Regions from separate parts of the Nocardiopsis sp. NPDC006832 genome, predicted to be linked through region 2. Evidence: riboswitches for the same ligand, from Rfam matches in the RefSeq annotation. Region 2 holds a riboswitch; the other holds the start of a gene.
What was found. A riboswitch is a leader RNA that binds a small molecule or an ion and turns the genes downstream of it on or off. The one in region 2 is predicted to bind S-adenosylmethionine.
Positions count from the first base shown of each region.

Region 1: linked by a shared signal. The riboswitch ahead of thrC (threonine synthase) and the one ahead of ABZ717_RS09015 (aminotransferase class V-fold PLP-dependent enzyme) in region 2 are both predicted to bind S-adenosylmethionine.

Region 1 is NZ_JBEYLC010000057.1:16,082-23,143, reverse strand. It holds gene ABZ717_RS22760 (class I SAM-dependent methyltransferase) at 1-50, shown strand, start outside; gene ABZ717_RS22755 (GrpB family protein) at 288-884, shown strand; gene ABZ717_RS22750 (trehalose-6-phosphate synthase) at 897-2,333, opposite strand; SAM riboswitch class I at 2,654-2,792, shown strand; gene thrC (threonine synthase) at 2,806-4,065, shown strand; gene ABZ717_RS22740 (ubiquitin-like small modifier protein 1) at 4,118-4,396, shown strand; gene ABZ717_RS22735 (PadR family transcriptional regulator) at 4,502-5,107, shown strand; gene ABZ717_RS22730 (ATP-binding cassette domain-containing protein) at 5,225-6,196, shown strand; gene ABZ717_RS22725 (ABC transporter permease) at 6,193-6,990, shown strand.
Region 2 is NZ_JBEYLC010000013.1:30,840-37,901, reverse strand. It holds gene ABZ717_RS09020 (SAM-dependent methyltransferase) at 1-636, opposite strand, end outside; gene ABZ717_RS09015 (aminotransferase class V-fold PLP-dependent enzyme) at 771-2,162, opposite strand; SAM riboswitch class IV at 2,227-2,341, opposite strand; gene ABZ717_RS09010 (DUF3870 domain-containing protein) at 2,557-2,940, shown strand; gene ABZ717_RS09005 (CoA transferase) at 2,944-4,227, shown strand; gene ABZ717_RS09000 (acyl-CoA dehydrogenase family protein) at 4,271-5,461, shown strand; gene ABZ717_RS08995 (nitroreductase/quinone reductase family protein) at 5,602-6,069, shown strand; gene ABZ717_RS08990 (GNAT family N-acetyltransferase) at 6,154-7,062, opposite strand, start outside.

The DNA.
Region 1 (7,062 bases), on a different contig from region 2:
CCCCGGAACTGGAGGGTTCCCTCGTCCTGCTGGTCTCCGTTCCCGAATGAGCCGGGTGGTCGCCCGGGGGCCGTTCGACGTTGCCTCCAAGGGCTTTCGGGCGACCGTCCGGGTACCTTCGCCGGGTGTGGTGTAGTCCGGTTCCCGGTACCAGGGGAAAGGCGAAGGAAAGCGCCATCGCCGAACGTCACCGCAGGTCGACGTATGGTCACGTCACAAATGCGCGTGCATATGTAAGCCACGCGAAGGCCCTTGACTCGAACAGCGCGGACGGCAAGGCTTTGAAAATGTCCTCCCTGGAATCCCCGTCCCTGCCCTCGCGCGGCGCCACCCGGACCGATTCGCACGACCACAACCTGGTCAACGGTCGGGTCAACGTCGTCCCCTACGACCCCAAGTGGCCCTACCTGTTCCAACGGGAGGCCGACCGCATCCGTCAGGCCCTCGGCGAGCGTGTCCTGGTGATCGAGCACATCGGGTCCACCGCCGTTCCCGGTCTGGACGCCAAGGCCTGCATCGACATCCGTCTGGGGGTGGCCGACCCCACGGACGAGCCCGCCTACCTGCCGGAACTGGAGGAGATCGGGTACAGCGTCCGCGTTGGCTTCGAGGGCGAGCACGACCACCGACTCCTCAAGGGCTCACGCGTCAACGTGAACCTCTACGTCGGTACGAGGGAGTGCCCGGCGCTCGAACGCATGAGCCTGTTCCGCGACCACCTGATCGCCGACGCCGGCGCGCGCGAACGCTACGCCGCCGTCAAACGCGAGTTGGGCGAGCGGGAATGGGAGCACCTCCAGGACTACACCGGGGCCAAGGGGGAGATCATCACCGAACTCATGGCCGAGGCCGAGTCCTGGAAGGCGTCCCGGAGTCCGAACTGACCTCGGCCCCGCTCAGCCCAGGGAACGGATCTGGTCCTGGAACCAGCGACGAGGCGGCAGCGCCACCGCCGCCTCCGCCAGCCGCTCCCGACGCTTGCTCCGCTCCGCCTCCGGCATCGTCAACGCCGCGTGCAGCGCCTCCGCCGTCTCCACCGTGTCATAGGGGTTGACCAGCAGCGCGTCCTCGCCCAACTCGTCGGCCGCGCCCGCCTCCCGGGACAGCACCAGGACGGAGTCGCGCTCGGACAACACCGGGCCCTCCTTGGCGACCAGGTTCATCCCGTCCCGGATCGGGTTGACCAGCAGCACGTCCGCGATCTGGAACGAGGCCAGCGACCGCGGGTAGTCGTCGTTGACCTCCAGCACCACCGGCGTCCACTCGGGGGTGGCGAACTCCTCGTTGATCTCCTTGGCCGTCCGCAGCACCGAGTCGGTGTAGGTCCGGTACTCGGGCACGTCGCCCCGGCTCGGGTAGGCGAACGCCAGGTGCGTGACCCGCCCACGCCACTCCGGGTGCGCCCTCAAGAGCTCCCGATAGGCCTCCAGGCCGCGCACGATGTTCTTGGACAACTCGGTGCGGTCCACCCGCACGATCAGCCTGGTGTCGCCGACCAGGTCGATCAGTGTCCGCCGGCGCTCGGCCACGGCCGGTTCCGAGGCGCTCTCCCGCAGCCCGTCGGCGTCCGCGCCCAAGGCGTGCACACCCACCTCGACCACGCGGCCGCCGTACTCCACCGTGCGCTGCCCGAGGTCGACGTCGGCGCGCAGGATCTCGGCGCAGCAACGCAGGAAGGCCTCGGCCCATCGAGGGCTGTGGAAACCGAGCCGGTCGGCGCCGAGCATGCCCTCCAGCAGTTCCCGGGCCACATGGGTCGGCAGCATCCGGAAGTACTCCGGGGGAGCCCAGGGGGTGTGCGAGAAGTGCGCGATCCGCAGGTCGGGGCGGCGGGTGCGCAGAATGCGCGGCACCAGGGCCAGGTGGTAGTCCTGCACGGCCACGCGGGCGTTGTCCGAGGCCCCGCTCACCAGGGCCTCGGCGAAGGCGTTGTTGTAGGCGGAGTAGTCCTCCCAACGCCTGCGGAAGTCCGAACCGAAGGAGGGCTTGTTCGGGGTGTCGTACAACATGTGCTGCACGAACCACAGGATCGAGTTGGCCACTTCGGTGTAGGCGCCGGCCAGAGTCTCCTCCGGAATGTCCAGCATGTGGACGCGCATGCCGTCGAGGTCGTGCGTCCGGTCCAGTCGGGCCTCCGGGGCCTCGGCCGCGGCGCGCCGGTCGGCGTCGGACAGGCCCGCGCACACCCACAGGGCGTCGATCTCGGTCGCCACCGAACTCATCCCCGACACCAGTCCACCGCCGCCCCTGCGGTGCTCCAGGGAGCCGTCGGCCGTCGTGGAGAAGGAGACCGGTCCTCTGTTGGAGGCGATGAGGATCTGTGCCTTGTCCACGTGTGAGGTCCTCTCAAGTGCGCGAACGAGTGTCGCGGTGGGAAGGTGGGGAAGTCGTGGATGCACCCCCGGCGATCCGGAGGCGCACCCTAGGTCTCGCCGGAGCGCCCGGGCCCCAAACCCACCCCTGGTCAACGGGGAGGATCATCACGCTCCACGGGCACGACACGCGCGCGACGCGGCGCCGATCGGGGTCGTCTCATCCTGTGTCGAATAGCGAGACGCTTGGTGTAATCCGGATCACCCGGCATGGAAAACCGGTCAGGGCGTCGGTTACAGTGACGGTGCGTTCTCCGAGCGGAGAAGCCACAACTTCATATTGCTCATCCAGAGGGGTGGAGGGACCGGCCCTACGAAGCCCCGGCAACCATCTCGACATGTGGACGCACCATCGCGTACCGGTCGAGGCAGGTGCCAACTCCGGCCTGGGGCCAAGGTGGCCACCAGGGAAGATGAGGGGAGACACCTCGCCATGGCGATCGCCGCCGCTGAACCCACCGCTGTCCGCGCCTTCGGCCCCGGAACCGCCCTTTCCTGTCGAGAGTGCGGCGAGCGTTATGAACTTTCGCCGAGCTTCGCCTGTCAGTTCTGTTTCGGCCCCCTGGAGATCGCCTACGACTTCGGGACCGTCACCCGCGAGGAGATCGAGAGCGGCCCCAAGAACATCTGGCGCTACCGCTCCCTCCTGCCGGTCCCCACGAACGTGGCCGAGCTGCCCAACATGAACCCCGGCTTCACGCCCCTGGTCGGGGCCGACCGCCTCGCCGCCGAACTCGGGCTGAAGTCCCTGCACGTCAAGGACGACTCCGCCAACCCCACGCACTCCTTCAAGGACCGCGTGGTCGCGATCGCCGTCGAGGCCGCCCGCACATTCGGATTCACCACCCTGTCCTGTTCCTCCACCGGGAACCTCGCCGGCGCGGTCGGTGCCGCGGCCGCGCGGGCCGGCTTCGAGTCGTGCGTGTTCATCCCCGCCGGGCTGGAGGAGGGCAAGGTCGTCATGGCGGCCGTCTACGGCGGCAAGGTCGTGGCCATCGACGGCAACTACGACGACGTCAACCGCTTCTGCTCCGAACTCATCGGCGACGAGGCCGGTGAGAGCTGGGGCTTCACCAACGTCAACCTGCGGCCCTACTACGCCGAGGGTTCCAAGACGCTGGCCTACGAGATCGCCGAGCAGCTCGGCTGGCGACTGCCCGAGCAGATCGTCGTCCCGATCGCCTCCGGCTCCCAGCTCACCAAGATCGACAAGGGCTTCCAGGAGCTCATCAAGGTCGGCCTGGTCGAGGACCGCCCCTACAAGGTGTTCGGGGCGCAGGCCACGGGCTGCTCCCCGGTCGCCAAGGCGTGGGAGAACGGCCACGACGTCATCCAGCCGGTCAAGCCGGACACGATCGCCAAGTCCCTGGCCATCGGCAACCCGGCGGACGGGCCATACGTCCTGGACATCGCCGAGCGCACCGGTGGTTCGGTGGAGCACGTGGGCGACGACGAGATCGTCGACGCCATCAAGCTGCTGGCCCGTACCGAGGGCATCTTCGCCGAGACAGCGGGCGGTGTGACCACCGGCGTCCTGCGCAAGCTGGTCCGCGAGGGCCGGATCGACCCCGAGGCCGAGACCGTCATCGTCAACACCGGTGACGGGCTCAAGACCCTCAACGCCGTCGACTCCGGCGTCACGGCCACCATCAAGCCCTCCCTCGACGCGTTCAAGGCCCAGGGCCTGGTCTGATCGTCCGGCCACGCGCCACCACCCACCACCGCACTCACCAGGAGATCCGCACATGAGCGCCAGCGTCCGCGTCCCCACCATCCTGCGCACCTACACCGACGACGCCTCCGAGGTCACCGCCGAGGGCGCCACCCTCGCCGAGATCCTCGACGACCTGGAGGCCAACCACCCGGGTATCCGGGCCCGCATCCTCGACGACAACGGCAAGGTGCGCCGTTTCGTGAACGTCTACGTCGGTGACGAGGACGTGCGTTTCGAGAAGGGCCTGCAGACCGAGGTCAGGGCCGGTCAGCAGGTGTCGATCATCCCCGCGGTCGCCGGGGGCTGCTGACCGTAGGAACGATGAGGGGGCGGGCGCTCGACGCGTCCGCCCCCTCACTTCTTCTCCGCGGGCCTCATAACCTGGGAGGAGGTTTCTTCCGGGACGAGGGTGGCGATGTCGGCGACACGGTTGTTGGTGCTCGGTGTGGTGCGCGTCCACGGGGGGACGCACGGCTACCGCGTGGGCCGTGACCTCATGGACTGGGGAGCCAAGGAATGGGCCAACGTGAAGTGGGGGTCGATCTACCACGCCCTGCGCAAGCTGTCCGAGCAGGGAAAACTCCGTGAGTTCGTGTCCCCGGGCGATGAGATCACCGACCGCACCTCCTACGAGCTCACCGAGGAGGGCGAGGTGGAGTTCCGCCGGCTGTTGCGGGGGGCACTGCGCCACGCCGGCGACGACCACGCCCTGTTGTACGCCGGGGTCACCCTGATGCCCTGCCTGCCTCGGGCGGAGGTGATCGAGGCCCTGCGAGAGCGGTTGGTCGCGTTGGAGAAGAGCAACGCCGAGACGGCGGCGGCGATCGACTCCTCGGCGGCGGAATGGGGCAAGCCCGCCCACGTGCGTGAACTCTTCCGACTGTGGCACATCACCGTCGAGGCGGGGGCCGAGTGGACCCGACGGCTCCTCGGGGAACTGGAGGCGGGGGAGTACGTGATGGCCGACGAATCGCCCGACGCCTTCGGCAATCCGGCCACCGGGCCCGCTCGGCCCTCCTGACCGCCGGCCCCCATGCGGCTTCGCCTCGGGCCACTCGGGCCTGAGTATTAAAACTTGAGTATCTGGCTTCGGTAGTGCATCCTGATCCGTGTATTCAAATTTTAATAGGAGGATCGCGTGATCCGAACACACGAGCTGACCCGGGACTTCCGGGTCGGCAAGGACACCGTCGAAGCCGTACGCGGAGTCGACATGGAAGTGGTCGAAGGAGAACTCGTGGCGCTCCTGGGACCCAACGGAGCCGGCAAGAGCACCACCCTGCGCATGCTCACCACACTGCTCGAACCCACCTCGGGTACCGCCGTGGTCGCCGGACACGACGTGCGCGCCGAGCCCGCCGAGGTGCGACGCCGGATCGGCTTCGTCGGGCAGGGACACAGCGGGGCCGATGACCAGCGCGCCCGCGACGAACTCCACTACCAAGGGCGGCTCTACGGCCTGGACCGACGCACCGCCCGGTCCCGCACCGACGAACTCCTGGAGATGCTCGACCTCACCGCGGTCGCCGACCGTGAGACGACCACCCTCTCCGGCGGTCAACGACGCAGGCTCGACATCGCCATGGGACTCATCCACCGACCCGGCCTGCTCTTCCTCGACGAGCCCTCCACCGGGCTGGACCCGCAGAGCCGCGCCGACCTGTGGGAACACGTGGCCCGGCTTCGGTCGGAGTACGGCACCACCGTCGTGCTCACCACCCACTACCTGGAGGAGGCCGACAACGCGGCGGAACGGGTGCTGGTCATCGACCACGGTCGCCTGATCGCCGACGGCACCCCCGACGAACTCAAGGGGCGCGTCTCCGGGGACCTGATCCGGTTCACCCTCGACGAGACGCACCTGGCGGAGAAGGCCGCGGAAGTGGCCGCGACCCTGAGCGACGGAGCGGTGCCCGAGGTCACCGAGGTGGAAGCGAGCGGCGCGGAGGTGGCCCTACGGGTCGAACGCGGGGACGCCTTCCTGCCCGGGTTGCTGCGCGCACTCGACGAGTCCGGTGTCCAGCCGAGCAGCGTCCAAGTGCAGCGGCCCACCCTGGACGACGTCTTCCTGACGCTGACCGGCCGCAGTCTGCGCGAGGAGGGGCGATGAGCCGGGCCACCACCGGATCGGCGATCCGGCGACCCGCCGTGCCCGGATTCGTGCGCGACACCGGGATCGTGTTCGCCCGCCAGATCCGCCCGATGCTGTACCGGCCCCACCTGATCGCCTTCGGGATGCTGCAACCCCTGCTCTACCTGGTGCTGTTCGCACCCCTGTTGGGCGGGCTGGCCGGGGTCGAGGGCGAGAATCCCTGGCAGTGGTTCGTCCCCGGGCTGCTGGTGATGATGGCGCTGTTCTCGGCCGGGTTCTCCGGGTTCGGGCTGCTTCCGGAGATGGCGTCGGGGGCGCATGAACGCCTCCTGGCCACGCCGGCGGGCCGGGTGCCCCTGCTGCTCGGCCGGGTCCTGCGGGAGATGGTGGTCGTGGTGGCACAGATCCTGCTGATCCTCGTGGTGGTGGTGCCGTTGGGCTTCCGCACCACACCGGTCGGGGCCCTGTCCGGTGTCGCCCTGTTGGCGGTCCTCGGCATCGGGCTGTCCACGCTGTCCTCCCTGGCGGCGCTGGCGGCCAAGCAGACCTACGTGTTCGCGCCGATCATCCAGACCGTGATGATGCCGCTGCTCCTGCTGTCCGGGGTGCTGTTGCCGATGGAACTGGCGCCCGGGTGGCTGTACACGCTGTCCAGGCTCAACCCGATCGCGCACGTGGTGGACGCCGCCCGGGTGCTGTTCGGCGGTGGTCCCTGGGACACCACGGTCCTGGTCGGTTGGGCCATGGCGCTCGCGATGACCGTCCTGGCCCTGGCCGTGGGATCGCGTGCGATGCGACGGATGAACACCTGAGCCGAACCGATCGGTGACGGTGGGTGCTCACCCGGACCTTCCCGGATGAGGGAGCGACGGAGTCGCCACCGG
Region 2 (7,062 bases):
GTGCTTGTTGCCCTCCTCGATGGCCTGGTTGTAGTCCTCGCTCGTGTCGGCGCCGTCGTAACTGACCAGGTAGCTACCCGAGGGCAGGGCGTCCAACAGCCTGCGCACGATCGGCTGGACCTCCTCGTCGGGGACGTGGCCCAGGATCCCCATCAGCATGAGCCCGACCGGCTCGTCGAAGTCCAACGTCTCGGCGGCCTTGGCCAGGATCGCGTCGGGGTCGCGCAGGTCGGCGTCGACGTAGTCGGTGGCCCCCTCGGGGGTGCCGACCAGCAGGGCGCGGGCGTGCGTCAGCACGAGGGGGTCGTTGTCGACGTAGACCACCCGGGTCTCCGGCGCGATCGACTGGGCGACCTCGTGCGTGTTGTTGGCGGTGGGCATCCCGGTACCGATGTCGAGGTACTGGCGGATGCCCTCGTCCCGGGTCAGGTGGGTCACCGCGCGGACGAGGAACTCCCGACTGGTGCGGGCCAGGTCCCGGATCTCCGGAAAGGACTCGGCCACCACGTCTCCCGCCAGACGGTCGACCGGATAATGGTCCTTTCCACCCATCCAGTAGTTCCAGATCCGGGCCGAGTGGGTCCGGGTGGTGTCGATCTTCGACCCCGGGGCCGGGGCGGTCGAATCGTCGGTCATGCGGTCATCCACCTCGATACGCAGGGGGTTCGCGGCAGGGAACGGGAATTCGACGACCGTGCGCAGAACATCCCGTTCCCACCGGTTTTTCCGCATTGATCATAGACGACGGGACCGCTCCGGGCGTGCTCCGTTCAGAGCGCGTCGCGCGGGTCGGAGGCGGGGACCAACCGGCCGTCGAGGTCGACGTACTCCCAACGCGGCCCATGGGCGACCAGATCCGCCACGGCGCCGACCAACCGGTCGACGTGTTCCTCGGTGGTGCCCACGCCCAGGCTGGCCCGAACCGCCTGAGTGTGCCCCTCGGGCAGCAGGTGGGCGGTGAGCGGGTGCGCGCAGAACAGGCCGTCGCGCACCCCGATGCCGTGCTCCGCGGACAGGGCGGCGGCCAGCAGATCGGCGGGCAGCCCGTCCACCACGAACGAAACGATGCCCACCCGCGCCTGTTCGGGCCCCCACAGGGTCAGCTCGTGCACGCCGTCGATCTGGCAGAACCCGGCGCGCAGGCGCTCCAGGAGGGCGGACTCGCGGATGTGCTGCAGGTACAGGGTGTCCTCGGTGAAGGTGGCGCAGGCCGCGGCCAACGCCACGGCGCCCAAGACGTTGGGGCTGCCCGCCTCGTGCCGGGCCGGAAGGTCGTTCCAGAACACGTCGTGGTCGGTGACCTTCCGCGTCGCGCCACCACCGGACAGGTAGGGCGCGGCCTCTGCCAGCCAATCGGCGCGGCCCGCCAGCACACCCGAACCGAAGGGCGCGTACAGCTTGTGTCCGGAAAGCGCCACGTAGTCGGCGCCGGTCTCGGTGAGGCTGAACGGCAGGTGCGGCACGTACTGGGCGGCGTCGACCACCACGCGGGCGTCCTCGGCGTGGGCGGCCTCGACCAACTCCTCGACCGGCCAGATCTCACCGGTGACGTTGGAGGCCGCGGTCACGCACAGCAGCTTCGGACCCTCGGGGGCCTCGCGCAGGGCGGCGCGGGCGGCCTCGACGGCGGTGTCGGGGGTGGCGGGCAGCGGCAGGCGCACCACCTTCGCGGCGCGGGCGGCCGGGTGTTCCCACGGCAACAGGCTCGCGTGGTGCTCGGACTCGAACACCACCACGGTGCAACCGTCGGGTACGCAACGGGCCAGCAGGTTGAGCGCGTCGGTGGTGCCGCGCACGAACACCACGGCGTCGGTGTCGGGGCGGGCGTCCAGGAAACCGGCGACGCCGCGACGGGCTTCCTCGTAGGCCTCGGTACTGATCCGGGAGTGGTGGCCCGCGCCCCGATGCACGCTGGCGTAGTAGGGCAGGGCGGCGGAGAGGGCGTCGGCGACCGCGGTCAGGCAGGGCGCGCTGGCCGCGTAGTCGAAGTTGGCGTAGTCGACGTACTCGCCGGTGACCAGCTGGACCCCGCGGTCCGGGGTGACGATCGAGCAGTCCGGGGCGGCGCCGACGGGGTACGACGCCCGGCGCGCACGCGCGTCCCGAACGGCCTGGCGGGTGCGGGGGCGACGGGTGGAGTCGAACGGGATGACGGTGGTCATGGGGCACCTCTTCGGTGGGTCGTGGGACCCACGGGGTGCGCCGCTCGACGGCCGCGTCTTCCTGGGTCCGCGCTTGTCCGACACGGTCGTGTCGGGACCTGGTCCTCACCCGGGGCACCCCACCGCGGAAGGAGGGTTGCCGACCAGCTAGCCGGGGCTTGACGCTGGTACTCGTGACCTGTGCCGAAATGTAACACATGGCTCGTGCGCGACGCACCCACGGGATTCGTGTGCTCTGGGACACGCCCCCGCTTGACAGTCGGCGCGACGGTGACGACATACTGGTCTCGAACTGCCCTCACGTCGCGGGTGTCCGGTTCCCCCGGTAACCCTTCAGACGCGAGACTCCAGTCGGTAGGAGTTTTCGCGTGCCCGCAGACGAGAGGTGTGTCCGTTGCCCGGCGACGACCGCGTTCAGCAGCTCTTCCGCAACCCCCGGGTTGTCCTCATATCCGGCTACGCCCGTCTCCCCGATTCGGTGGCGAGCCATTCCCAGTACCAGCGGCTCGGTGTCGTGCTCGCCGTGGACACCGCCGACGACCGGATCGTCGCCGCGGACACCACCCTGCTCACCGACCTGGCCAAGGACTTCTTCCGTGCCCTGGTGGAGGGCGCCTCGGTGACCGAGGACATCGCGGAGATCGTCCAGCGGGTGCAGACGCGGTACGCGGGCCAATCGGGCGCCGCGCTCACCACCGCGCTGCGCCGCTGCCTGGAGACCTACTACCAACTGCGTGACGGCGACCAACTGCCCGGTTCCCCCCACGGCGAGGAGTGACCCTTGAACCCTTCCAGTCACGAATCCACAGAGGAACCCGGGACGGGGGGTGCCCCACTCCCCCTGGCCGGTGTGCGGATCACCGACCTGTCCCGGGTCCTGGCCGGCCCCTACGCCACCATGTTGTTGGCGGACATGGGCGCCGAGGTCATCAAGGTCGAACAACCCGGGCGAGGCGACGACACTCGTTCCTGGGGACCTCCCTACGCCGAGCCCACCGAAGAGCACCGCGCGGCGCACGCCCCCGGCGAGGCCGCCTACTTCCTGTCGGTGAACCGGAACAAGCGCAGCCTCGCCGTGGACCTGAAGGACCCCGACGGGCTCGCCGCGGTCCGGGAACTGTGCGCCGGCTCCGACGTGGTGATCCAGAACTTCCGACCCGGAGTGATCGACCGGCTGGGGCTGGGCTACGAGGAGATCGGCAAGCGCAACCCGGCGGTCGTCTACTGCTCGGTGAGCGGCTTCGGGCCCGAACACCGACCGGAGGGCCGCCCCGGCTTCGACATCGTCGTGCAGGCCGAGAGCGGGCTGATGGCGACCACCGGCCCGGCCGACGGACCGGCCAGCAAGGTCGGTGTGGCGCTGACCGACGTGCTCACCGGCCTCAACGCCGCCGTGGGCATCCTCGGCGCGCTCATGCGGGCCAAGGCCACCGGCCGCGGTGAGGACGTCAGCGTCTCGCTGGTCAACTCCACGCTGTCGAGCCTGGTCAATCTCACCCAGCAGGCACTGATCACGGGGACGGAACCGGCCCGGGTGGGCAACGCGCACACCACCATCGTCCCCTACCAGGTCTTCCCCACCGCCGACGCGGAGATCGTCGTGGCCGCGGGCAACGACGCCCTGTACCGACGGTTGTGCGCGGCCATCGACCGCCCAGACCTGGCCGAGGACACCCGCTACGCCACCAACCCCGAACGGGTGGCGCACCGCGAGGAGCTGGTCGGCGAACTCACCGAGACGCTGACCTCCCGCCCCGCCGACCACTGGATGAACGTCCTGGTCACCGCCGGGGTCCCGGTGGGTCGGGTGCGCGGTGTCCTGGACGCGCTGCGTACCGCCGACGCCTCGGGGGACGACGTCCTGCGCACCGTCGAACACCCCACCGCCGGGCCCCTCGAACAGGTCCGGGCGGGCTTCCGGATGGCGGACACCCCCGTCCCCATGTCCGCTCCCCCACTGCTCGGCCAGCACTCGCGAGAGATCCTCACCGAGTTGGGATTGGCCCCCGACCGGATCGAGGAACTGTTCGAGCGCGGCGCCGCCCAACAGACCGACGTCGACTGACCAACGGACTTCGTACACCACGTACCCCGAAGGGACACCCACCATGAGCGACTCCCGCAAGGCCGCCGCCCCCGACCCGCTCGACTTCCTGGCGGTGGACGCCGAACTGTCCGACACCGAACGCGACATCCGCGACGCCGTGCGGGAGTTCTCCGCCGCGGAACTGCTGCCCGAGGTCGCCGACTGGTTCGAGGCCGGCACCCTGCCCGACCCGCGCGGCCTGGCCAAGGCCTTCGGCGACCTCGGGGTGCTCGGCATGCACCTGGAAGGCTACGGCTGCGGCGGTTCCAGCGCCGTAGCCTACGGCCTGGCCTGCCGCGAGTTGGAGGCCGTGGACTCCGGGCTGCGCAGCTTCGTGTCCGTGCAGGGCTCCCTCGCCATGACGGCGATCCACAAGTTCGGGTCCGAGGATCAGAAGAACGAGTGGCTGCCGCGCATGGCCGCGGGCGAGGCCATCGGTTGCTTCGGGCTGACCGAACCCGACTCCGGTTCCGACCCGGGTTCGATGCGCACCCGCGCCCGCCGGGACGGCTCCGACTGGGTGCTCGACGGCACCAAGATGTGGATCACCAACGGTTCGGTGGCCGACGTCGCCGTGGTGTGGGCCGCCACCGACGAGGGCGTCCGCGGGTTCGTCGTGCCCACCGACGCCCCCGGGTTCAGCGCCAACGTCATCCACAAGAAGCTGTCGCTGCGCGCCTCCATCACCGCGGAGTTGGTCTTGGAGGGCGTGCGTCTGCCCGCCGACGCGATCCTGCCCGAGTCCAAGGGGCTCGGCTCTCCCCTCTCCTGCCTCAACGAGGCCCGCTACGGCATCGTGTGGGGCGCGGCCGGTGCCGCCCGCGCCTGCTACGCGGCCGCCCGCGACTACTCGCTCACCCGCGAGCAGTTCGGCGGACCCATCGCCGGTTTCCAGCTCACCCAGCGCAAGCTCGCCGACATGGTCGTGGACGTCAACCACGCCGGCATGACCGCCCTGCGCATCGGTCGTCTCAAGGACCGGGGCGAATGCCACCACAACCACGTCAGCTTCGGCAAGTTCGCGAACGTGGCCGCGGCCCAGCGGGTGGCGGCGACCGCGCGCGGCCTGCACGGCGCCAACGGCATCACGTTGGAGTACCCGGTGATGCGGCACATGGTGAACCTGGAGACGGTGGCCACCTATGAGGGCACCGAGGACATCCACGCGCTGAGCATCGGCCAGTCCGTCACGGGGATCTCCGCGTTCCGCTAACGACCGAGACGGCCCGGGAGGCCCGTGTGGCGACGGGTCGCAGGTGAGCGACGTGTGCCGGATCTCGCCGGTATCCCGGGTGCCAACGGGTGCTCCCAGCCACCACAATGGAGAGCAGCCGAGTGAGGGAGTTGCCCAAGATGGTGAACGAACCGACGAAGCGGTTCGAGGCGACCAAGCTGCGCCGCGTCTCGGACGCGGTCGTCAGCAACTTCGTCAAGTACGGGGTCTGCCCGCAGGAGATGCACCTGCTGACCACCCGGGGCCGCAAGTCCGGATTCTTGCGCACCACCCCGGTGAGTGTGCTGGACAGCGAGCGCGGCCGGTATCTGGTCTCCCCGTACGGCGAGGTGAACTGGGTGCACAACATCCGCAAGGACGGGTTCGCGACCCTGCGCCAGGGCGGCTGGATCGAACTGGTGAGCGTGCTGGAGGTGGACCCCGAGGAGGCCGGAACGGCGCTCAAGGAGTACCTGGAGCACCCGCGTTCGGCGATCGTCGGCCCGTACTTCGAGGCGCCGCCGGAAGCCCCGGTGGAGGCCTTCGTGGCCGAGGCGGATCGTCACCCGGTCTTCCGCGTCGTGCGGTCCACGACCATCCGGATCTGACCCGAGCGCGGACGGCCCGAGCAGGAAGGGCCTGAGCAGAAACGGCCCCGGTCACCCCGTCGAGGGGGTCCGGGGCCGTGGTGTTCACGGGGCGCGACGCACGTACACGCGGCCGCGGTCGACCTCCTCGAAGCCGACCTTCGCGTAGGTCCTCGCCGGGGCCGGATACAGCGGGTTGGGTGCGGTGTTGATGAACACGCGGTCGCCGCCTCGGTGGGCGGTCAGGGAACACGCCTCCAGCACCAGGGCGGCCGCCAGGCCTCGATGGCGGTGGACGGGGACCACTCCCAGGGGTTCGACCTCCGAGGTGCCGCTCTCTGCGTCGAACCACACCACGCAGCAGGCGGCCAGGGAGCCGTCCGGGGCCTGGACGACGAGGTCCAGTTCGGGGTCGTACAGCAGGGACGCACGGGTGGCGTCGTAGTAGGTCCGGGAGAAACGGCTGTTCAGCGATGGGTCCACCGGACCCACGCTCTCCGGCCAGGGCAGGTCGGCGGGCTTCCAGGCGAGGCGGTGGCACTCCACCCGGGCTTCCTCCTCGCCCTCGCGGACGGGCCGGATCACGTACCCCTCGGGCAGGGCCGGGGACTCCTCCGTGGCGGCACGACGCATCCAGGTGTCCAGGGTCCCTTCGTGTGCGAAGCCCGCCTTCTCGGCCAGGAACCGGAGCTCCTCGTCACCGTGGAAGACCGGCAGGTGTGTCCCACCCTCGGTACGCGCCAGGGCCCAATCCAGGAGGGCGGCCCCGGCCTCGGGGTCGGTCCGGGCCCCTTCGAGGGTGACCCTGGTGTGCTCGGAGATGGCGTTGGCGCCGGTGACCCCGGCCCAGGCGACGATCTCACCGTCTCGTTCGGCCACCGCCATCGGCCGGGGCATGTCCTCGGTGGCCGCTTGCCAACCCAGACCACCGGGGTGGGTCCCCACCGGCCACGAGCGCCGGGCGAGCAGTTCGAGCGCGCGAGTGTCCTCGGGGCGCGGGGGACGGAGTTCGAG